3 regions of the Methylophaga sp. UBA3603 genome follow, and region 1 is predicted to be linked to each of the others. Evidence: riboswitches for the same ligand, from Rfam matches in the RefSeq annotation. Region 1 holds a riboswitch; each other region holds the start of a gene.
The links. A riboswitch is a leader RNA that binds a small molecule or an ion and turns the genes downstream of it on or off. The one in region 1 is predicted to bind cyclic di-GMP.
Positions count from the first base shown of each region.

Region 1 (8,239 bases):
CAGCCATGCTCTTTGGGGCAACCAAAAAATAGCATTCAATATTAAATCTCGTGCAGAAGAAGAAAATTATCAACTGACTTTAACAGGTATCCAGCTGGATCAAGGCAGCATGGACGTTCAGGCGGATTACCAACAGGGTCAATGGCAAGCTCAGGTGGCCGGGGAAAATGTTGCGTTAAACAGCTTGGTTAAATTTATCGGTCCATACGTTAATGAAAAGCAACTGGAATTACTTTCGCAATGGAATATCAATGCCCTAATGGATATTGATGCAGAACTTACCGGTAATCAAACACACTTAGCCTCGGCAAAAGTTTCCGGAAAACTAAGAGATGTAATGTTTGCTGATCCCAGCGGAAGTTATGCTGGCGAAGCTCTGGCAGCCCAAATACAACTGGCACTGCAAATCGAAAATGATCGCTCGTCATGGCAGCAAACGCTAACTATCGATAAGGGCCAGACCTACTTTGAACCGATCTTTTTGGATTTGGCTGAACACTCTGTCACGTTAAGCAGTGAAGGACAATTCAATAATGCCAACAAAACATGGCAGATAAATGATGTTGAATTTTCACAAAGCACTTCCATTTCAGCCAATGCAGAGTTAAATGGTAAGGCAACGCAATTAACACATCTGCAAATGGACCTCCGTAGCACTGATTTAGCACAATTATATAAAGACTGGTTACAACCATTTATTCCAGGTTCGTCCCTGAGTCATTTGCAAACCACCGGGGAGTTAACAGCCAGTTTGCAATGGCAGCCAGAGCAATATCTGTTTCAAATGAATTTACAGTCGGTCACGATAGTCGATGATGCTGGACGGTTTGCTATTGATAACCTTGAAGGGGAACTGGGATGGACTAACCAGGAGTCAGTGATACCGATTGATTTACGCTGGAACTCGGCTTCTATTTTATCCTTGCCATTGGGTGGCTCAACCTTACAGGCAGAAGCGAGTCAGAATCAGATTCAATTTTCCAATTTGTCATTACCTATTCTGGATGGAGCATTATCACTGAATGACTTTCAATTAAGTCTTGATGAAGAGCAGGGAAGAAGCTGGCAGTTTGAGGGATTATTAAGCCCGATTTCAATGGATCAATTAAGTCCTTTACTGGGCTGGCCAACGCTTCAAGGTAAATTGTCCGGCATGATCCCCAAAGTCAGTTATGCTGATGAAGAGATCACTGTCGATGGAGCATTGTTACTGAAATTATTTGATGGCACGACGGTGATTAGAGATCTCCGTTTACAACAGCCATTCGGAAGCCTGCCTCAGTTGTATGCCAATATCGATATTAACCGTCTGGATCTACAGACGCTCACCAATACTTTCGATTTTGGTAATATAAGCGGCAAATTAGATGGTCGTATCCATAATTTACGCTTATCAAACTGGCAACCGGTGCAATTTGATGCATTATTTGAGACACCAGAAGAGGATCCAGGTCGGCGGCGAATAAGTCAGCGTGCCGTCAATAATCTTTCGCAGATTGGTGGTGGTCCGGCTGCCATTTTATCGCGTGGGTTTATGGGCCTGTTTGAAGATTTTTCCTATAGCAAAATTGGTCTAAGTTGTCGTTTGATGAATTCTGTCTGTCAGATGGGTGGTATAGAACCTGCTGAGCAAGGGTACTATATTGTTAAAGGTGGCGGCCTGCCACCATGGATTAATGTGATTGGCTATAACCGTGAGGTGGATTGGCCAGAATTAATCGCCAGATTAAAAGCGGTCAGTCAAAGCGACGGGCCAGTTATTCAATAAAGGAAAATCGAATGGGTTTATTAAAATGGTTAACGGGCACTACCGCAGGGTTAATGCTGATTTCCTGTGTGACAATCAATATCTATTTTCCGGCAGCGGCTGCTGAAAAAGCTGCAGATCGAATTATTGAAGATGTATGGGGACGCGAAAACCCGACGCAGCCACAACCGACTGAATCGGAAGACAGTACTAGTGCTTTAAAACAGAATATGCCGCTTGCAATGCAGGTATTGAACTGGTTGGTCTCACCGGCGCAGGCAGAAGCTAATTTGAATATTAATTCGCCGGCAATTAATGCTTTGCAGGCAAAAATGAAACAGCGCCATGAGAAACTTCATCCGTTTTATCAAACCGGTGCGGTGGGATTAACCAGTAATGGTCTGATTACCTTGCGTGATGCCTCTGCAGTGCCATTAAAAGATCGTAATACAGTAAATACTCTGATCGCTGAAGAGAATCAGGATCGTAACGCCTTATACGCTGAAATAGCCCGTGCTAACGGGCATCCTGAATGGGAATCTGATATCCAGGAAACCTTTGCCAGACGCTGGATAAGCAATGCAGCCAAAGGTTGGTGGTATCAGCAAGGCGGCAGCTGGAAGCAAAAATAATTTTTCAATCAAGTTTAAGTCCGGTTATGCAAAAGCATGACCGGACTTTTTTTATGTAATTTTCGTTTAAAGGTTTAACAAATGGCACGACGTAATCACAGAAAACGGCTCCCTACAGAAGCTGTTCAGGCAACTATAGAGAGTCTTTCTCATGATGGTCGTGGCATTGCCCGAATTGAGGGTAAAACCGTCTTTGTCGACGGTGCGTTGGCGGGTGAAAATGTGTCGTTTAAATATACCCGGCTGCATAAAAAATATGATGAGGCCAAAGTAATCTCGATTGAGTCTGCCTCCAAGGATCGCGTTGAAGCAAAATGCCAACATTTTGGTGTGTGTGGTGGGTGCAGTTTGATGCATATGTCACCAGAAGCTCAGTTAAGCCTGAAACAAGACACCTTAAAGGAACAGCTTTCGCACTTTGGACAACTGACACCAGAGAATTGGTTAGCACCGTTAACTGGCCCTCTGTGGGGCTATCGACGTAAAGCTCGTTTAGGTGTCCGTTATGTGACCAAAAAAGAAAAAGTGCTGGTCGGCTTTAGAGAAAAAGGGTCACCTTATCTGGCTGAGTTAACGCAATGTGAAGTATTGGATCCACGCGTTGGATTACGCCTGGAAGAGCTGGGGGAAATGATTGCCAGCCTTGAAGCCTATAACCGAATCGCACAAATAGAAGTGGCGATGGATGATGCCAATACAGCTCTGGTTTTCCGGAACATGGATCCATTGTGTGAAACAGATAAGCAAAAATTGATTAACTATGGTCAGCAAAAGGATTTGTGGATCTATCAACAACCAGGCGGGCCGGATACCGTCAGTCCATTATGGCCTGAAGCACCACAATTGCATTATGCACCTGAAGAAGGTCTCAGACTGGAATTTGCCCCGGGCGACTTTACTCAGGTCAACGCCGCTATCAACCATAAAATGATTGCCAAGGCGATTGAGATGCTTGATTTGCAGGAAACCGATCGGGTACTGGATCTGTTTTGTGGTTTGGGTAACTTTACCCTGCCTTTGGCAAAACGTGTCCGAAGTGTGATTGGGGTAGAAGGGGATAAATCTCTAGTGGCACATGCACAGAGAAATGCCGGGATGAATGGTCTGGACAACGCTGTATTTGAAATGGCTGATTTAACGATAACACAATTGAAAGATTATCCTTGGGCACAGGAAGGTTTCACAAAAGTATTACTGGATCCTCCCAGAAGCGGCGCGTTTGAAGTGCTGGGTCAGATTGCTGATCTGGGCGCCAAAACCATTGTTTACGTTTCCTGTAACCCCGCTACTCTGGCCCGTGATGCCGGTGAACTTGTGAATCAATATGGATATACGCTTGTACAAACCGGCATCATGGATATGTTTCCTCATACCAGTCATGTTGAATCGATCGCATTATTTCAAAAATGATGGGAAAATATTTCTAGTAGTTTTAAATGGTTCACAAAGTACTCGGAAATTGAAGTTAAAAAAGTTCCCTATTTAGTACCAAGGTACAATAGTTTTAGGAAATTTTTCCTTTAATATAGGCAACATTGCTCCAGGAATGAACCGGAGCAATACTAAATATTTGAGTGCCAACCTTGGTGTGAGCCAAGAGACGGAAAGCCACGGGTCTTCCTTAATAAGATAGCCGGGTTGCATTTTCAGGAAGGAAATGTAAATGAAATTATTAACACCAATCTTTGCCGCGACACTTTTGATGTTAGGTTTTTCTACAACTGCATCAGCCACTTTTTATCATCCTAAACCACATTACTGTGATAATGGTGATCTCTGTGATAATAGCCAGCCTTTCTCAACTACCTTGACGACTGGCGATATTAATAACAGTGGAAAATACGCTTACTGGGGTTTCGATAGTATCGATGTAGCTGATTTGACAATTGAATCAGCAACTTTAACTGTAAAATCTAATGCTGATAACTTTTTTATTTTCGGGTGGGATAAAATTTTCGCTTATACAGATAATTGGTATGGCACTGGACTTGAGCATATTGGCTGGCTAGATGGCGGTTACGATGTTTTTTCATTAAGCTCTAGTCTTTTTGATGAAATTATTGATGGTTTATCACTGAAAGCGCTTTTCACCGATAATTCAGAAGACGTTTTTTGGTCAAAACTGGAAGTTTCTGGCGTCTACTGTCCGCCTATTAGTGAGGTTCCTTTACCAGCAGCGGTATGGTTGTTCGGTTCAGGTTTAATGGGCTTTATGGCTGTTCGCAGAAGAACAAAAGCAAACCAACAAGCTTAACTCTCTCGTAATACCGTAAAATAAAAACCGTGGCTTTCGAGCCACGGTTTTTTTATGTCTGAAAAAAAGAGTGAGTTGAAATGGCAAAGTCTGATCCGTTAGCTGAATCGCCCCCAGCTTTATTAAAAGATCATATAAATGCCAATTCTATCGATGTGTTAGCAGGATTAATCAAAGGCTATCAACCGGATTTTCCTGACGATAAGTTCAGGGTTATGGCAATGTCACAGTTGGAATCCATGCCACTTAAAACCCGCGTCAACCATCTTAGTAACGTTTTGGCAGTATTACTGGTTGAGGATTTCTCTGTGAATGCCAAATGGTTGAAGCAGGTTGCCGCGCACTGGCCCAATCAGGAGCCCAGTAAAGGTTGGCATAGTTTTATGGCATGGCCATTAATTGACTATGCTGGAAAGCAAGGGCTGCAGCAGCCGACAATCGCACTGGATGTGTTAAAGCATCTCACACCATTGTTTACTGCAGAATTTGCTATCAGACCCTACATAGAACAACATTTTGAGCTGACCTTCAAAGAATTATTGCGATGGTGTGATGATGAGAATGAGCATGTCCGGCGACTGGCATCAGAAGGGATGCGGCCAAGATTACCTTGGGGAGGGCATTTAAAGGCATTAAAACAAGACCCGCAGCCGGTATTTGAAATACTGAGTCAGCTCAGAGATGACAAAAGTAAATATGTCCAAAAATCTGTTGCCAATAATTTAAATGACATTAGTAAAGACCATCCACAGCGAGTAATCGATATCTGTCGTGATTGGTTGAAAAATTCCACACCTCAACGTCGCTGGATTATCCGTCACGGGCTTCGCAGTCTGATTAAGGCAGGTGAGCCAGCTGTATTCCCATTACTGGGTTATAGTGACCACCCAGCCGTTGAGATAGACTTTGATTTAACTGAGCAAGATGTGACATTGGGTCAAAAATTGGAAATGTTGTTGTCTATCCATTCTAAAACCAGTCAGGCTCAACAATTGGTGGTGGATTATCGTGTCTGGCATGTCAAAAACAACGGCAAGACCACCGCGAAAGTTTATAAATGGAAAAACATCGCTTTACCGGCCAAGGAAAGTATCTATCTAAAGAAGTCACACGGATTTTTAAAACTGACTACCCGGCAATACTATGGTGGCCAACACACTATTGAAATACTTATCAACGGCGTGGTTCATAACCAGGCGACGGTGAATCTAGTACTTGATTGAATTAAAGATACTACCAAATAAATTATCAACAGAAATAAAATGAGCCCCGGAGGGCTCATTTTGTTTGGTGTAAATTTAATCGATTTTACTGTTTAGCTAATGCCTGCCAAGTACTGACCACCGTATCCGGATTTAGTGAAATACTGCTGATTCCACGTTCAAGCAGCCATGCTGCTAAATCAGGATGATCCGAAGGTCCTTGTCCACAGATACCGACGTATTTATCTGCTTTGTGACAGGCATTAATCGCCATCTCCAGCATCGCCAATACCGCTGGATCACGTTCATCAAATGCTGCGGCAATTTGTGCAGAATCCCGGTCGAGCCCCAATGTCAGCTGAGTCATATCGTTAGACCCGATTGAAAAGCCATCAAAGAATTCCAGAAATTGATCTGCCAGTACTGCATTGGATGGTAATTCACACATCATGATCAACCGCAGGCCATTTTTACCGCGTTCCAGACCATTCTTTTTCAAAATTTTGATGACGGCTTCAGCTTCACTCAACGTCCGTACAAAAGGAATCATGACTTCAACATTGGTTAAACCCATGACATCACGGACACGCTTGATCGCTTCACATTCCAATTCAAAGCAGGCCTCGAATTCCGGAGAGCTGTAGCGTGCTGCCCCACGGAAACCAATCATGGGATTTTCTTCGTGTGGTTCAAATTCAGCGCCACCAACGAGGTTGCCATATTCATTCGATTTAAAATCGGACATACGCACAATCACTTTGGATGGATAAAATGCCGCAGCAATAGTCGAAACACCTTCCGTAATACGGCTGATATAAAACTCAACCGGGTCGCCATAAGCAGTAGTTTTTTCGCGGATAACCTGTTGTACTTCCGCATCCATTTTATCGGCGGCCATCAATGCTTTCGGATGAATACCGATCATATTATTTATAATGAATTCCAGCCGAGCCAGACCAACACCGTCATTAGGGAGTTGTGAAAAGCTGAATGCACGGTCAGGATTCCCCACATTCATCATAATTTTGACGGGTAACTCAGGCATTTGGTCCAAAGACTGAACCCGATGTTCAAACTCAAGCAGTCCCTGATAAATATAACCTTCATCACCTTCGGCACAGGAAACTGTGGCTGAAATGCCTTCAGCAACTTTTTCAGTAGCATCGCCACAGCCTACTACAGCCGGGATACCTAATTCACGTGCAATGATAGCGGCATGACAGGTGCGACCACCACGATTAGTAATAATCGCCGCCGCTTTTTTCATGATCGGTTCCCAATCAGGATCCGTCATATCTGTTAGTAATACATCGCCCGCTTCAAATTGATCCATCTGATCGAGGCTGCTCAGAATCCGAACCCGACCACTGCCAATTTTCCTACCAATGGCGCGACCACGGGCCAACAATTCACCTTTATCTTTTAAAATGAATTGCTCAGTAACATTTACACTGCGGCTTTCAACCGTTTCCGGGCGAGCCTGAACAATGTAAATCTGGCCATCGTTACCATCTTTTGCCCATTCGATATCCATTGGTCTTTGGTAATGCTTTTCAATAATCATCGCCATGCGGGCCAATGATTCAATTTCTTCATCATTCAGACAAAAATGCAATCGTTCTTCGGGATCGACATCAACGGTTTTAACCGGTGATTTTGCATCACCTGAGTAAACCATTTTAAGCGCTTTCTGGCCCAGAGTTCTGCGTAATACCGCAGGACGATCAGCAGTTAATGTGGTTTTATGCACGTAAAACTCATCTGGATTAACCGCGCCTTGTACCACCATCTCGCCAAGACCGTAACTGCCAGTGATAAAGACCACATCACGAAAACCGCTTTCAGTATCCAGGGTAAAAGCCACACCGGCAGAAGCAATGTCAGAGCGCACCATCTTCTGGATACCAGCAGACAAAGCCACTTCGCTGTGTTCAAATCCTTGGTGATCGCGATAGGCAATCGCTCGATCGTTAAACAGTGACGCAAAGACTTCTCTGATAGCAAACTTGATATGGTCTAAACCGGAAACATTCAGAAAGGTTTCCTGTTGTCCGGCAAACGATGCATCGGGTAAGTCTTCTGCGGTGGCAGATGAACGTACCGCCCAGCTGGTAGAAGTACCGTATTCTTCTACTAGCTTTTCATAAGCTTCATCAATTGCGGCTTCCATTTTTTCCGGATAAGGAATGGTCATGATCCATTCACGGATGGTTTTACCCGCTTTCTGAAGTGCAACGACATCGTCAACATTCAGTTCACGTAATAATTCGTTTATCTGGTCTTGTAGTCCGTCATGCTTTAAAAACTCTCTGTAAGCATCTGCCGTAGTCGCAAAACCGCTTGGAACAGCTACACCCAACGGTGCTAAATTCTGCAACATTTCACCTAAAGAAGCATTTTTCCC
Region 1 is NZ_DFMC01000009.1:499,063-507,301, forward strand. Features, by position in the region: gene B4F66_RS09660 (translocation/assembly module TamB domain-containing protein) at 1-1,768, shown strand, start outside; gene B4F66_RS09665 (YdbL family probable chaperone protein) at 1,780-2,379, shown strand; gene rlmD (23S rRNA (uracil(1939)-C(5))-methyltransferase RlmD) at 2,461-3,789, shown strand; cyclic di-GMP riboswitch class I at 3,946-4,025, shown strand; gene B4F66_RS09675 (VPLPA-CTERM sorting domain-containing protein) at 4,043-4,633, shown strand; gene B4F66_RS09680 (DNA alkylation repair protein) at 4,714-5,856, shown strand; gene ppsA (phosphoenolpyruvate synthase) at 5,942-8,239, opposite strand, start outside.

Region 2 (8,239 bases), on a different contig from region 1:
GAGCAGTAAGTCTACGTATTCGCTAAATGAATCAAGAAGAGGTTTATCCATAACATATTCTTACGTGTTGTCGGGCATCTGACAAGCATCTCACCAGTCTGTAACTACTAAGCTATCGACCTGTTCGTGCTATCAATCTGTGCAGTTATTCATGAACCGTCGGAATTATTCACTTAAACGTCAGGAAAAACCGCTTGCGGTCATTCATTGATAGCATCGTCCTGGTTTTGCTGTTTTAGTTTTTATCAGCCTTTGGGCCGCTACGTAGCTGTGGTTAACCACTATAATTTTTGCCATTTTATTTATTGGCCTGGCCAATTGCGCTAAAGATCACCTCATTTTCGTCTAATGATGGATGAAACAACGCTCCAGAATTCAAATCACGCCGAAGATGAGTTGATGAATCCAAACCGGTTTTCGACATCTTCACTCGACATTGGTTTTGCGAACAAATAGCCCTGAATTTCATCACATTGATGTTTCTTGAGAAAATCACACTGTGCCTGGGTTTCCACGCCTTCGGCAATAACCGTTAAACGCAATTGTCTCGCCAGAATAATGGTTGTATGCACAATGCTCATATCATCAGCATCATCTGGGATACCATCAATAAATGATCGATCAATTTTAAGTCGATCAAATGGGAAACGTTTTAAATACGCTAGACTTGAGTAGCCAGTTCCGTAATCATCAATTGCCAGACAAATGCCCATTTCATGAAGCGAGTTTAAGATAACAATAGCCTGTTCAGGGTTCTGCATGGCACTGGATTCGGTGACTTCCAGTTCCAATAGATGTGCAGGACAACCTGTCTCATCAAGAATTCGTCTTATATCTGTAGCCAGCCCGACATAGTCCAATTGTCTGCGTGACAGATTAACTGCCATCCGAAAATTCGTTTTACCGGCCTCGAACCATTTTTTTGCCTGCAGGCAGGCGGTCCGTAAAACCCAATCACCAATCGGTAAGATCAAACCTGTTTCTTCCGCAACCGGAATAAAAGTGGCTGGAGAGATGAAGCCAATTTTAGGATGAGACCATCTTAGTAACGCTTCTGTACCTATGCATTCTCCGGTCGCTAAATCCATTAACGGCTGATAATGCAAATACAGCTGGTTTGTATGCATCGCATTTCGTAAATCATTTTCCAATTGCAGTCGTGCATGAACACGATCATCCAGTTCGGGACTGAAGAAACGGAAAACGCCTCGGCCTTGCTCTTTGGCCAGATATAACGCTGTATCAGCATATTTCACTAATGTTTCAGCATTGACTGCATCTCGGGGGCACAAACTGATCCCAATGCTGGCATTAACATGTAATTGATGACCTACTACCATAAAGGGTGGAGATAAAATGTCGAGTAGCTTTTGGGCGACATGTGCCGCATCGTCAGGTGTATTAATACTGGGGAGCAAAATCAGAAATTCATCACCTCCCACCCGGCCGATGGTATCTTCTTCACGTAATACCCCAAGCAGGCGTGAACCAACCTGCTGTAACAGCAAGTCACCTGCCTGATGACCAAGTGAATCATTGATGGTTTTGAAGCGATCCAAATCCAGAAACAAAACGGCCAATACATCGGCATGACGTGTAGCATGGGTAATCGCATGCCCGAGACGATCCATCGTCAATAAACGGTTTGGTAAAGCGGTTAATGAATCGTGATAGGCAAGATATTCAATATGTGCTTCCTGCTCTTTCCGTTCCGTTATATCCTGGGCAGTGCCGGCAATTCGATACACATCGCCCGCTTCATTCAATATCGGAAAGGCTCTTTGGTGAATATGACGAATGGTGCTATCCGGGCGGATAATGCGAAATTCAATATCGTATTCGCCAGTTATCTTGCCTTGAACAACAGCCTGACTGACATTATTTATATCTTCAGGATGAATCGTTTCCAACCAGGACGACGGCTTATCATAAAGACTTTCACAGCTGCGTCCCCAGATGCTTTGATAGGCTGGACTGATATAAAGCAGATGCCCCATAGCAAGATCGGTCAGCCATACAACTTCTTCAATATTATCGGCAAGTTGCCGGAAACGTTCTTCCTGCTCCCGCAAAGCAATTTCAACCGCTTTTCTTTCAGTGATGTCATGCGTTAGTGCCAGATTGTAGCCAATTCCGCCATACTCAAAATAGTTGGCATTCACCTCGACTGGAATGATCCTGCCGTTTTTTGTTTTATGGCGAGTTTCCAAACGAACGGAACGTTCTTGTTTAAGTTCTTGCCAATGTTCGTTCCAAACCTCCTGAGAGGTATCTGGGTCAACTTCAGGAACGGACATAGCCATTAATTCGTCACGGCTGTATCCCATGGTGTGACAGGTTTCATCGTTGACATATCTGATGCGCCCTTTTCCATCCAGCAGATAAATGCATTCTTTTACCTGATTGATAGCAAAATTTAACAGGGCGATACTTTGATCTGATTTTTTACGCTCTTCGATATCTTCTATCTGCGAAACTAAATACAGCGGCTGGTTGTTTCTTCCTCTGACAATGCTGGTTGTGAGTCTTGCCCAGAAATAGTCCCCATTTTGATGACGATAGCGCTTTTCAATCTGCATATAGGGAATTTGATCAGCAATCAGCCGATCAAGCTCCGCTTGTCCTTTATGCAAATCCTCGGGATGGGTCATTTCCTGATAGGTCATTTGCAGTAGTTCAGTTTCGGAATAGCCGAACATTTCATAAATGGAATGATTGGCTCTTAACCACTGCCCACTCAAGGACAACACCCCCATTCCAATCGCAGCAAATTCAAACGCCTGCCGAAAGCGTTCATCACTCTCACGTTGTTCACGATATATCAGCAAGCTGGTCAAGCCATCAGATAAACGATGACCGATTTCACTGAATAAACGTTTTTCGTCGTTAGTCCACTCTCGCTCATACGAACATTGATGCAAACCAAACACCCAGGGTTTACCGGTTTTTGGATAGATGGCCGTACCGATGATTGAGCGAATATGATGCTCTCTCAGAAATTCGGGTGCATCAGGACTTTCTATAGTGGTAATCAGCGTTACTGGTTCACTGTTGGCCAGATAGGCTTCCAGACCTCGGGCTGCCTCTTCGGTCATCGGGAAATCTGTTCCAGCAGACAGACCACCAGGGTAGTCAGGAGTGGTCTGCTCCATGGGGATATGCCAAGTGGCACTTGCTGGATCACAAGGATATAAAAGCCATGCTCTGTCACATGCAAAACACGACAATATCGCTGCCAGAACATCACTCATCATCTGCTCAAGATCATTGGTGCCCTGAATAGCCCGGTTGACCTGATCCAGACATTCAAGAAACCACAAATGAGACTGATTTTCCTGCTCTGTACGTTTCAGGTCGGTGATATTTTGAAAATAGCCATGCCATACCATTCCGTTTTCTGAATCCGCTTCAGGCATGGCTTTGCAATCCACTAAAACCTTACCTTTCTGAGGGTGTAACACATGCCAACCCAGATTCAGAGGTTGCATCGTTTGAGCTGACTCAGCCATTTTCTGCAGAATAATGCCACGATCATCTGAATCAATGCTCATCCATGCAGACGAGGAATCTTCAATAATTTGTGCTGCGGTAAAACCAAAAATATCAACGATGGAAGCTGTACTGTCGAGAATTGCTATCTGCCGCTCAGACTGCAGACAAAACTTCACTATGGCAACCGGTGAGGTATCGGCTACATAGCTGTTCACGAGAGGCTTTTTGGCTTTGTTTTGGCTGAGGTGGTCATTAGATAGATGGTCAATACCCCGTCTGTTTTTACTTAGCGATTAAGTTGAAATAATTTCAAGGACTTACTGATTCATAACAGGCAATTAAAAATATTTAAACAGAACTGTTAATTGATTTTAACGATCTTAAAATGCCGGGGCATCTTAGGCATATTACCTTTTCATTACAAGGGATAATTCTCACTAAAACCAGGGACTTTTACCTTGGTCGTAATATATTGACTCCAAGGAAAGAAAATAATTTGTCCCGTAGAAATTTAATGCGATTATAGAGATTTATTCTCCAAAAACCTGTGCTCTCCATCTCATCCTCAAGCATGAACTAAAAGCAAGTGGTCTTATGGTTTTTGTGAGCGTTTGATGAGTCAGGTCAGTAGAGTTGTAAAACGTTGGGCGGGAGGTGAGTTTACAAAAACACCTGGATCGTTTTTTTCTGCGAAGCAGACATTTACGATCACATTTTCATAAAGCCAGTAAATATAACCGCCTTCATCCATCCGGTAGCGCCACTGGTACTGACACTGTACCCACCCTTCTTCGAGCGAAGTAAGTAATATCGGTGGTTCATCGGCCTGTAATCGTGGTTTGAACTCCACTGTCTTGACTTTTAAACCAACACGAAAACGATCAATTAAAAAATAATCATCTGTCAGTTGATAGCGAATGCGATTTCCGGAAATATCATCCCCATGCTTATCAAGCAATATTTGCTTATTAGACAAAACAGAAGAGGAGGATTTTAGCGGATAGCGATCAGGTAATCCTGCCCTTGCTTTTTTGTGCGCATCAGAAAGCTGAGATTTATCCCACTGAAAGATAATAATTTGTACAACGAGTTTTTGCATTAATAAGTTACCGGACTAACCGTAAGTGATTTATTAAGTGTATTTGTACCAAAGTACAATTAAAAAACGTCTAAATAAGGATTATTTTGAATCTGTGTCGAACTTTATAAGACACATTTATTTTTAATTTTTGCCAAACTTAATGCGAATTAAGGACGGAAAGTTTCCGGTCTCAAAGTTGAGATTGCTGAACTACAAAAATTGAGGATATATCTATGAAAAACTTAACAAAAATTTTAGCAATATCTGCATTATGTTTTGCTCCAGTTTCCTTTGCTGCAACCATTGATAGCCTATATGATAGCTTTGAAGGTGAAGGTCAGGCGAGTTCTGTCTTAAACTATAACAGCTTCGTTAATTGGGATGTATCAAACGGTACGGTTGATTTGATCAAAAACGGTAATCAATGGGGAATCGTTTGTTCAGTTGGTAGCTTTTGCGTAGATCTGGACGGCTCAACTGGTGACGCAGGAATTTTGTCTTCTAAAAATGGTTTTTCTGCAGGAAAATACAAAGTGAGTTTTGATTTATCTGGTAATCAACGTAATGGTCCTGCTGACCAAGTTTCGGTGTTGTTTGGAGCAGGTGCACTTGTTAATCATCTTCTCTTGGATTGGGATGAAAATTGGCATACCTATAGTTTCCTGGTTGATTTGGTTGATGGGGATAAATTATCTTTTAGAAACTTCGGGGGGGATAATGTTGGAGCGATGCTGGATAACATCCGGGTTTCAGCCGTTCCAATACCAGCAGCAGTTTGGTTATTTGGTTCAGGTTTGATGGGCTTTTTAGCAATGCGTAGAAGAGCGAAAAGCCAGTAATTCTGACGCTTATTTTATCTAAAAAAGCCGTGACAGTTTCTGTCACGGCTTTTTAATTGTTAGCATAAGATGATCAATTGACCAAGCTTTGAATCGGAGCAGGAATACGTCCGCCTAGTCGCACAAAGCGGTTTTCCTGATTCCCCATATTGACAGCCATCACTGGGCCTTCACCCAACAAACCACCAAACCGGACAATATCACCTGCTTTTTTGCCAGGCGCTGGAATCAATCTTGCTGCTGTGGTTTTTTTGTTAATCACACCAATTGCCATTTCATCAGCAATAATCGCGGATAGCATTTCAGCTGAAGTATCTCCAGGTAAAGCCACCATATCCAGGCCAACTGAACAGACTGCCGTCATGGCTTCGAGTTTTTCCAGATTCAAGGTGCCGTTTGCAGCCGACTCAGCAATGGTCAAATCTTCACAAACCGGAATAAACGCACCACTTAAACCACCCACATGTGAGCTGGCAAACGCACCACCTTTTTTCACTGCATCATTGAGCATGGATAAAAATGCGGTACTGCCAGGTGATCCAAAAGCTGGCAAACCGATCGCTTCAAAAATCTCTCCGACACTGTCATTACGATTCGGTGTCGGTGCCAACGACAAGTCGACAATACCAAATGGCAGATTGAGTAATTGTGCCACTTCACGGCCCACCAACTCACCAGCACGTGTCAGTCTGGCTGCTGTTTGTTTAATGACATCCGCCGCACGGCTCAGATCCATATTTTCATCTTCAGCCAAGGCTTTTTCCAAAGCCGCTTTTACTACACCGGGACCACTGACACCAACACTGACAACCGCATCTGCTTCACCGATACCTAAATAAGCACCGGCCATAAACGGTACATCCTGAGGAATATTGGCAAAGACCACTAATTTTGCAGCAGCAAGGCCATCATCGTCTGCAGTGAGTTCTGCAGCCTGTTTGATGATTTGCCCCATCTTGAGAATCGCGTCCATGTTGATACCGGCACGCGTACTGGCCACATTGACGGATGAACAGATTCGTTGCGTTTCCGTCAGCGCCTGTGGAATGGCTTCGATCAAAGCCTGATCGCCCTTACTCATGCCCTTCTCTACCAAAGCAGTAAAACCACCAATAAAATCCACACCCAATTCATGCGCCGCTTTATCAAGCGTTACGGCGACCTCAACTAATTGTTCTGAACTGAAAGGTGCACCGACAACACCGATTGGGCTGATAGAAATCCGTTTATTGGCAACTTCAATACCGTAGCGTCTTTCAATGCGGTTACAGGAAGCCACCAATTGGCCAGCATAACGGGTGATTTTGTCGTAAATTTTACGTTTGAATGTTTCCAGATCATGACTGACGCAATCGGTCAGGTTGATGCCAACAGTGACGGTGCGAAGATCCAGGTTTTGTTCCCGCACCATCATCAAAGTTGAAATAATGTCTTTTTCGTTGAGCATGAGAGGTTCCTTAATTACTGATGTTGCTCACGGATTCGAAGATCTTGCGATGTTGCGTATCAATTTCGATATCCAGTCTCTGGCCGACTTCATGGAGTGCATCACGCAAATCCTGCATGATGGTTGAACGCGGTACATCAACTTCAAACACCATCAGATTATCCATCGGATTCTTACCGCCTTTGAAAATCGCCTGAATATTGGTGATATTCACCCCATGACGGGCGAGTTGGGTAGATACTTCAGCCACCAGACCCCGTCGATCCGGGCCGATTACGGTCAGAATATAGGGTTGCACTTCAGGCGGATTTTCCTGCCAGGGTGTTGGTTGCTCATCCCAGGGATCAACGTGAATCGACAAACGCATTTTCTGGCCTACCTGCTGGAGAGCCTTGTGTAATTCTTCACACTGAGCGTCTTCCGGCATTGAAACCATTAATAATGCGCCGAATACCGATTGAAGCAGTGTTTGGCTCAGATTTTCAATATTACCGCCGTGCTCGGTAATAACCGTGGCAACTGCTGCCATAATGCCTGGCTGGTCATTGCCAAGAACCGAAATGAGTGCCTTGTTCACGATGTCTCCTTGTATGAGATCGAATAGTTAAAAGCGGGTTTGGGCATAATTTTTTGAGGGAACCGCCTGCTCCTGTGGTCAATAGACCAAAGCAAATCCACAATGTCACATTGACGCGCCATTTTAGTTCATTAATGATGAATTTTTGTACAGATAAAGAATAGTCGGATAGCTTATCAAATTAGGGCTTGTTGATGTGCAATTTACCTATCATGAAGTTTTTGCTGTTTTATCGTTTAATAAGCCTAGTCTGCGCTTGCGTCAGCTGAATTTTCAGCTTTATTAGCACGGCTTTTCCAGCCGATTCTAACGCTTTGAGGGTGTCGCAACTCTTAGTGCTTTCTGAAACATTTGCGAAGTTTGTATCAAAATTAAAGTTTATTGTTTACTCCTAAATAAGAGTTTTTTATGGCCATTCAATTTCTACCGATTATCAAAGCTGTTGCGCCTTATGTAGCCCAAGTTGCAGCCTATGCGATACCGGCATTTACTGCCAAACCCGAAGCGGTCAAAGCAGATCCGGTTGTGGTTAAACAGATAGAAGAATTGCAAAAAGCAGCAACACAGAACGCTCAATCCATTCATGTGCTGGCTGAAAATATGCAGCAGGCGATCAGTGGCTTTGAAACGGCTGCTGAAGAAGCCAAAAGGCAGGTTAAAACCTATCGAAATCTCTTATTTTTTTCATTAGGTTTGTCAGCGATATCAGTGCTGATATGTCTTTATCTGCTTTTGAGATAGGTCACTATGCCACATTGCATTATTGAATTTTCCAGCTCACTGGATATCCCACCAGACCTATT
Region 2 is NZ_DFMC01000008.1:206,627-214,865, reverse strand. Features, by position in the region: gene B4F66_RS06465 (GGDEF domain-containing protein) at 1-51, opposite strand, end outside; gene B4F66_RS06460 (bifunctional diguanylate cyclase/phosphodiesterase) at 381-3,707, opposite strand; gene B4F66_RS06455 (hypothetical protein) at 4,112-4,591, opposite strand; cyclic di-GMP riboswitch class I at 4,714-4,791, shown strand; gene B4F66_RS06450 (VPLPA-CTERM sorting domain-containing protein) at 4,807-5,412, shown strand; gene B4F66_RS06445 (PFL family protein) at 5,486-6,859, opposite strand; gene B4F66_RS06440 (glycine cleavage system transcriptional repressor) at 6,870-7,436, opposite strand; gene B4F66_RS06435 (hypothetical protein) at 7,845-8,177, shown strand; gene B4F66_RS06430 (5-carboxymethyl-2-hydroxymuconate Delta-isomerase) at 8,184-8,239, shown strand, end outside.
Region 2: linked by a shared signal. The riboswitch ahead of B4F66_RS06450 (VPLPA-CTERM sorting domain-containing protein) and the one ahead of B4F66_RS09675 (VPLPA-CTERM sorting domain-containing protein) in region 1 are both predicted to bind cyclic di-GMP.

Region 3 (8,239 bases), on a different contig from region 1:
CAGAATTTTGGCTGAAGGTTCACGGGCAATAATCCGTTCAATTGCACCGACACCGCCAATGCCCGGCATGGAAATATCCATTACCACCACATTCGGGTGATATTTGGCAAAATCCTGAACCGCCTGTTCCCCGGAACCCGCTTCAGCTACTACGTCAAATTTGTCACCATCTTCAAGTAAACGACGAAAACCTGCGCGAACCAATTCATGATCATCAACCAATAAAACCGTTATTTTATTAAGACTCATGGTGAACGTTTACCCCCAGTGGTATGGTAATAGTCAGGTTGACTCCTGCACCTAACTGACTTTCCAAATCAAAACTTCCTCCCAGACTTTGCGCTCTTTCCCGCATGCCTAGCAAGCCAAAATCGACGTCAGAATGAAAATCATTGACGACCATGCCTTTTCCATCATCGCGAATATTAATCTTTAACTGATCTGAATTTTCGGTTTTATCGCGTATGACTTTCACCATAATATTTTCTGCGTCAGCGTGCCGAACGGCATTAGTCAATGCTTCCTGCACGACACGGAACACCGTCATATTTGTTGCTTCATCAAAGCCATTTAACTGGCCTTCAGTAATTAGATTAAAGGCAATCTCGGGCTGACGCTGTTGCCATTTGCTGATGCTCTCCTGCAAGGTAGCCACCAGCCCTAGATCATCCAACGGACTCGGCCGCAGACGCGTTATCATGTTATGAACCACATCATATATATGACTGGCGGTATCTATAATTGCCTGGGCACTTTGATAAATTTTCCTATCTGTTTCTTCCGAGCGGTTACGAATTAATACCGCATCGGTTTTAATTGCCGTCAAACATTGTCCCAGTTCGTCATGCAGTTCACGGGCTAAATGCCGTCGTTCAGCTTCCTGCACCTGATCCATGTGCTTGGTTAATAGCCGAGTTTCATAAAGTTGGGCACGGGCTTTTTCGGCCTGTTTATGCTCCGTAATATCACGCAATGTACAAATCATACCGGCGACACAACCATCATTTTCAGTTAATGGTACGGTCGATATTAATAGTGAAAGCTGTTCACCATCACGCCGCTCAAGTGTCGTTTCCAGGTTTTCCACTGATTGAAAGCCATTAAAAACAGCAATAATACTGTTTCGATCTTGCTGAAAGGGCATGGAGGCCAATGATTCACCCAATAAATTTGGTACATCAGCAAATAGCCTTTCGGCTGCAGCATTACAAAAGGTGATGTAACCGGCATGATCCAAGGAAAGTATCGCATCACCGGATTGTTTCACCAGCATCGCTAAGCGGCGATTTTCGTTCGTGCTTTGTTCCAAAGCATCGCCGACCCGATTAAAATTTTGGCTAATCTGATCCATTTCTTTCAGCGAAAAACGGGGTAATCGCATGTGCAGATCACCGCGCTCAAACCCAGCCAATGCATCCAACAATCGTTGTAATGGTCTGATTACCCAGCCCACACCCCAATAGATGAAAAAGGCAACCACCACAAAAATAATCATACCCAGCGCCATAATGGCGCGAATATCCTGCCAGCGTTCACTGATTTCCTGCATGGGAGCAGGATAGATAACCATATGGCCGGTACCAAAACGTTTGGAAAGTGGCGTGAGATCTGGGAACAATAACTTTACAAACCAGGCAGGAGGCTGGACTGACAACTCTTTTTCCGGTGTGCCTTCAAAAAGCAGTCCTTGGCGATCAAACAACAAAATATGCAGACTGCGAATTTCACTTAATGCACGCACTAATTCATGCATGTGCTCACTGACACTGGTATTGCGAGTAAGCGTACCGCCCGCCAGCGTGACGGTGATAATGTGTGCTGTTGCATCCATGGTTGAAATAACTTCTGCTTCAACAGAACGTTTAGCGTTGGTTATAAGAATTACGGCACTGCCCAGCATGGATAACAGTAGCAAGATGGCAAAAAATAAATTGGCGCGAAGTTTCAGGCTCATACCACTTTGGTTTCCGTTGTTCCCTTGCCACCAAGATTATCCACCCAGCGAAGACTGATCGTATCTCCGATTTCCCCTCCTTTGAGTTGAAAGGCAAAGTAAGGATTACGTGAAGTTGCCGTACCACATTTCACCGTTAACACTTCTTCCTGGTTACGCCAGCAGCGAATGTCCTGAATGAATTCAGCCGGAATCAGCTCTTCCTGCTCGTTTTTACCCCGCCCTGTATGCATTGGATGGGACAGTAAAATTCTGATTAGCGTATTACCCTCCAGCAATTTGGCCCGTATTCTATCTCTGGAATTTGTTGTCATCAGGCACACCCACCAATATCAATTTCCACATAACGACTGGTTCGGTAAAGCTTACCATCCGCCCTGACCATGGCAATTATCTCCGAATCTTCGGCGACTTTAAGCATTGTTTTAAAGGGAAAGCTGACTACAGAAGTGGGTTCAAGGGCCATTGCCAGAGGGAAAGGGTTTTTCTCCACCAATAATGCCACTCGCTGAATATTTTCCAGACTACTGCTGATTTCAACCGGAACACTGGCCCCATTCACAGCATAGGTAGGAGGAGAACCAATTGTGAATTGAATGGCTTCTTCATTAACCTCTTCAGCCTCTCCCAGAAACGTTAATATCGCATCTTCCAATGTTTCTGCATTGAAAGCATCCTGAGGCCAATGTGCTAATAGAATTCTTGGAGCCATTAAACCACTAGCCGCTACCAAAGCCAGCGTTGAAGCAGAGATGGATTGCTTTAGTAATTTTCGACGATATTTATCTAAATTATCATTCATCGAATTTCTTCCATCATTGCGATATCCGTTTCAACCTGTCTCAAACGTGAGCTGATTTTAGCGAGTTCAAATTCATCACCTCGGGCATAGTCTGCTGCAATTCTGAGCTGATCTGCAGCCTGCATCAACTGACCAGAACTATGATAATGCTCAGCCAGCCAGACATGAGATTTACTTTTCTGTCCCATATCACCATAAGCTTTGGCCAATAATCTGTATAAATCCGCAGAAGATTCACCGACATCTAATTGACGTTGCAAAATAGTAATCGCTTTACGTGGTTCATTGGCTCTCAACAAGGCTTGAACTTGCTTGATAGAAAGCGCCCAATCATCCGGATAAACCCGCTGAAAATCATTATAAATTGCCAGTGCTGCATCCATTCTTCCCAACGCAATTTCGATATCCGCCAGCACCAGATGATAGCTTAACTGATTATCATCCAAATCGATTAAGTCATTAATTTCATCACGAGCCTGGGTATAGTTGCTATTTTTCAATAATGCCAGGGCATAACCATATCGAGTGACAGACTGATCTTCTGTTGTATTTTCTTTCAGCTTATCTTCATAGGTTTTGATCAATTCACGCAGATTTGCAGATGTCATGACACGCACTTTTTCACGCATCAGATAAAACTTTTTGGTATCTCTTATCTGGGGCCGTGGTTCAAGATTGGCAGCACGTCCACGGGCATCTGCAATACGGGACACGGTGATTGGGTGAGTTCTGAGAAATTCCGGAATCTGGTCGCCACCGTAGAAGCGACCTGCAATCTGCAACCGCTCAAAAAAACGTGGCATCGCATTTGGGTCAAAGCCTGCATTTACCAGAGTTTGCATGCCCAAATTATCGGCTTCAGCTTCATGTGCCCGACTGTAATCCAGTTGCATTTGCACATTCCCAGCCTGTACCGCCATGATAGCAGCCGAACCTGCACTCGGGTCAGCCACCCCCAATAAAGCCGCAGCAATCATCGCAGCGGTCATCGGAATACTCATGCGTTTAGAACGTTCGAAATTACGCAGAATATGCCGTTGGGTAACGTGCGCTATCTCATGCGCCATGACCGATGCCAGCTCACTTTCTGCTTCGCTCGTCAGCATCAGTCCGGTATGAATGCCAATAAAACCGCCTGGCGCGGCAAAAGCGTTAACAGAATTGTCAGGTACCACAAAAAAAGTGAAAGAACGACCGGGATCATCACTATTGGTCACCAGACGATGTCCAAGTGAGTTGATATAACTATTCACTTCCGGGTCATCAACCAGGGTCACTGATTGCTGCAGGCTCCAGTAAAAAGACTGGCCGACCTGATACTCTTCCACAGGCGAAACCAGAGCACCCGCACTGTCCCCCATTTCTGGCAACGCAATATCCAGGTTTGCCTGGGCAATGCCTTGATTGCTCATCAAAAATATAACTGTAGCGATAAGATATTTCATAACGCCTATAGACCTTGGCTCATTAAGACCGGTTCCACAAAGACAAAAACGCCGCTTGCGTTTATCATGTGAACGGATATTTTAAAGGAAATCAGTATGTCAGATTTTGATACAGAAATTGATACATCAGGTTTAAACTGTCCACTTCCAGTGCTTAAAGCGCGTAAGATGCTCAATGAAATGTCAGCCTCTCAGCGACTGCGACTCATATGTACCGATACTGGCGCGCTAAAAGATATTCCGGCCTTCTGCAAAATGACTGGTAATCCGCTACTCAGTAGTGAAGAAGTCGACGGAAAATTGTATTTCATCATCGAAAAAGGGGTATGACTGCATGGCCAAAAAACTCGCCATAATTGCAAGTAAAGGTACTTTAGATGGTGCATATCCACCATTTCTACTGGCCTCCACAGCAGCGGCGCTAGGGTTTGAAGCCAAAATATTTTTTACCTTTTACGGTTTGCAATTGCTTAAGAAAGATATGTCTCTTAAAGTCTCTCCTTTAGGCAACCCTGCTATGCCCATGCCTGTTCCGGTCCCCAGTATCGTGCAAATTATTCCAGGGCTTGAAGCCTTTGCTACCTGGATGATGCAACGCAAATTGAAAAAGAAAGGTGTTGCCAGTGTTGCTGAATTACGTGAGATTTGTCTGGAGTCAGATGTTGAATTAATTGCCTGCCAAATGACTGTCGATTTGTTTGATTTTAAAAATTCAGATTTTATCGATGGAATCAGTCATGGAGGCGCTGCCACCTTTCTGGAATTTGCCAGCGAAGCCGATATAACTTTATACATCTGAATAACCGTATTCGGTTTGGAATAGGAACAGCTTTATGCAATTTGTCTGGAAGACTTTTTTAAAAGGTTTGGCGACAGCGTTACCCGTCACCCTGACGCTTTATCTTATTTATTGGTTGGCTGTTACAGCAGAGCGTGCATTACGTCCGATAATGATTGCCATTTTACCCTATGATTTTTATTGGCCAGGGCTTGGGTTATTAGCGGCTATAGGGTTAATTTTTGTGATTGGAATTGCCGTTAATGCCTGGCTGGTCAAACGACTGTTTGATATGGGTGAATCCATCCTGGATCGCATTCCGCTGGTGAAATCGATTCATGGTGCATTACGAGATTTCACGCGTTTTTTCTCTCGCGAGAAACAGCAGGAAAGTCTCAGCAATGCTGTTGCTGTCACCATCGGTGGGGTTCAGCTGATTGGCTTTCTGGTGAAGGATAACGTTAGCCATGTTTTAGGCATGGAGGATCAGGAAAATAATCTGGTCGCCATATACCTGCCAATGAGCTATCAAGTTGGTGGCTATACAATTTGCGTTTCACGAGATCAGGTTCGGTCTTTGGAAATGTCGAATGAAGACACGATGCGCTGGATCCTGACCGCAGGACTTTCAGATAGTGAAACAGAAAGCCATCAACCAAAAATCATTGTTGAAAAATAATTTTTCACAAGGCAACTGGTAAAGAATTGTCATTACTTTCTTAGTTGCGCCGTATCCATTACCCAGTGGGATATTTATTCCTTTCCCAACCTCAACTTTCTGAATCTGATAAACCTAATACAAATCGATAAATTTGTTACAGAAAAAATGAAGGTTCTAAAAGTTGATGGGGAGTATGCGAATGACTATCCCGCTATTATTCATTTCCAGTCAAAAATAATCTATTGATTATTATTGGTGTCCCTGACAGGAGTCGAACCTGTGGCCTTCCCCTTAGGAGGGGGACGCTCTATCCATCTGAGCTACAGGGACATCGGCCGCAATTATATCAGTCAAGCTGATCGGCTTCACTTCGAAACAAACCAATTGGCGGTTGAACGGAAGTTATACAAATAAAAAAGCCGTGATGAAATTAATCATCACGGCTTTCTGAAAGAAATAAAGTTAAGCGACTTTATTTTTTGCTCTTCGACGTAATCCCATGAGTCCAAGCAATGCAGGCGCAAACATGAAAGCGGCGGCAGGGATTGGAACTTCAGAGACTCCGACAACACTATTGTAAGACATGTCCATGTAACGTACTCCAGCTGGGTCGTTATTGTCTCTAAAAGTAATTCCTGCAAAAGCACCCAAGCCGGAGATAGAGTATTTGTTGTACCCTTCCAGCATGCTGATTAGTACTGTGTTGATTAAACTACCACTATTTGAAAATAAATCTGCAGCAACATTGGATCCTGCAACAGAGCTTCCCATCACCCATGAAAAACTGTCGGCATTAAAATCAAACAAAATCGACAATGGGCCCTGAAAACTTGAGGGTGTAAGAAGTGAATTGCCAGAATCACAACCTGTGCAACCTGGATCAAAAGAGACAACTCTTATTGTTCCACTTGGTGTTAGTGATAATGGCCCTGTAGGGGAACCTGAAATTGCTGAGCCAGATGCAGTCTGACCTGTGAAAGTTTGTGAGAAACTTGCCCCATCAGCATCAATAAGGGTGGAAGTGGTAGCCCCACTCAAATCAATGTCGACTGTAGCGGCAAAAGCAGATAAAGAAAATAATGAGAAGATTATCGTAGCTATCATCTTATTCATCGGTGAACTCCTTAAAGTATGCAACCCAGCCCTGATACCTTTACTTAAAAGCACAGCTGTAATTTTCCGTCCAAGGCTCACGCCAAGTTTGGCATAATAAATAGCGTGATTAGATCACTCTTTCGAACTTACACTAAATTTTATTAAAAAGTATTGTACTTTAGTACTAATTAATAAATCTTTGATGTTAATTATTAGAGCTAATAATGTAATCCCAGCCCTATCCTTCTCATTTTGGACAGATAAATGTTCAACGCTCTATCCATCTGAGCTACAGGGACATCGGCCACAATTATAGCAGGGCTATTTTAGACCGACGAATTCTGAAGCATTCTGTCGGGGATTGAGCGGCTAATAAATTAAAAAAGCCCCTCATCAGGGGCTTTTTTATTTCATTTAAAACTCTAAACAAATTTTACCAAAATGCTGATTCGTTTCTTGGTACTCAAATGCTTTGACAATGTCCTTTAAAGCAAAAGTACGATCAATAATTGGTTTTAGCTGATTAACCTCGATAGCTTTAATCATCTCCTGCTGATGGACTCTACTACCAACAAGGACGCCCTGAAGCCTAACCTGTTTCACAAAAGTCTTCACAATATTTATATCGCAAGTCTGTCCAGAAAGAATACCGATTAACGAAATTTGGCCAGCGATACGTACAGCGTTTAGAGACTGCTCCAATGTTTCAGCACCACCAATTTCAACGACGTGGTCAACACCTTTTCCATCATTAAGTTCTCTGGCTAAAAAGCCCCATTTAGGTTCTTTTTTATAATTGATCACATGATCTGCTCCCAGCTCCTTCAACCTAGTGAGTTTTTGATCACTGGATGAAGTGGCAATCACTTTGGCGCCTGCCATTTTGGCAAACTGTAAAGCGAAAATGGATACACCACCAGTCCCTTGAAGAAGAACGGTATCACCTGATTTGAGCTGATTAAAATCGAACAAAGCCCGCCATGCTGTCAAGGCTGCTGTAGTCAACGTCGCAGATTCTGTATGAGACCAACCTGAGGGTGACTTGGTGAAAGCTTCAGCCTTTGCCGTGACATATTCTCTTGCGTAACCATCTACTCCATCGCCAGGAACAGTTGAGAAACCATCAACGACTGGTTCACCGCTTAACCAAGAAGGGAAAAACGTACTCACAACGCTATCACCGACCTTAAATTCGGTCACGTTTGGCCCCACCTCTATTACTTCACCGGCACCATCAGCCATAGGTATTCTTTTCTCTGATGCAGGCCAGAGCCCCTTGACGACCGCATAATCGTGATAATTAAGCGAGTTAGCATGAAGTCTGACCAGAATTTCGCTGTCACCTGGCGAGATTGTTTCTGTTTCTTCTACGCTAACTTTATCAAAGCCACCACCCGCTTCGACGAAAATTGATTTACCTTTCATGTCTGCTCTCTAGTTTGTCTAAACATACAAACTAACATTCAGGTTACAATAGTCAACCAGTTAACTTTTTGTAACCTAC
Region 3 is NZ_DFMC01000010.1:487,537-495,775, forward strand. Features, by position in the region: gene B4F66_RS13180 (response regulator) at 1-249, opposite strand, end outside; gene B4F66_RS13185 (histidine kinase) at 239-1,954, opposite strand; gene soxZ (thiosulfate oxidation carrier complex protein SoxZ) at 1,951-2,268, opposite strand; gene B4F66_RS13195 (thiosulfate oxidation carrier protein SoxY) at 2,268-2,756, opposite strand; gene B4F66_RS13200 (beta-barrel assembly-enhancing protease) at 2,753-4,201, opposite strand; gene B4F66_RS13205 (sulfurtransferase TusA family protein) at 4,298-4,531, shown strand; gene dsrE2 (sulfur carrier protein DsrE2) at 4,536-5,000, shown strand; gene B4F66_RS13215 (DUF502 domain-containing protein) at 5,035-5,658, shown strand; tRNA gene B4F66_RS13220 (tRNA-Arg) at 5,894-5,970, opposite strand; gene B4F66_RS13225 (hypothetical protein) at 6,103-6,753, opposite strand; cyclic di-GMP riboswitch class I at 6,770-6,856, opposite strand; gene B4F66_RS13230 (zinc-dependent alcohol dehydrogenase family protein) at 7,150-8,160, opposite strand.
Region 3: linked by a shared signal. The riboswitch ahead of B4F66_RS13225 (hypothetical protein) and the one ahead of B4F66_RS09675 (VPLPA-CTERM sorting domain-containing protein) in region 1 are both predicted to bind cyclic di-GMP.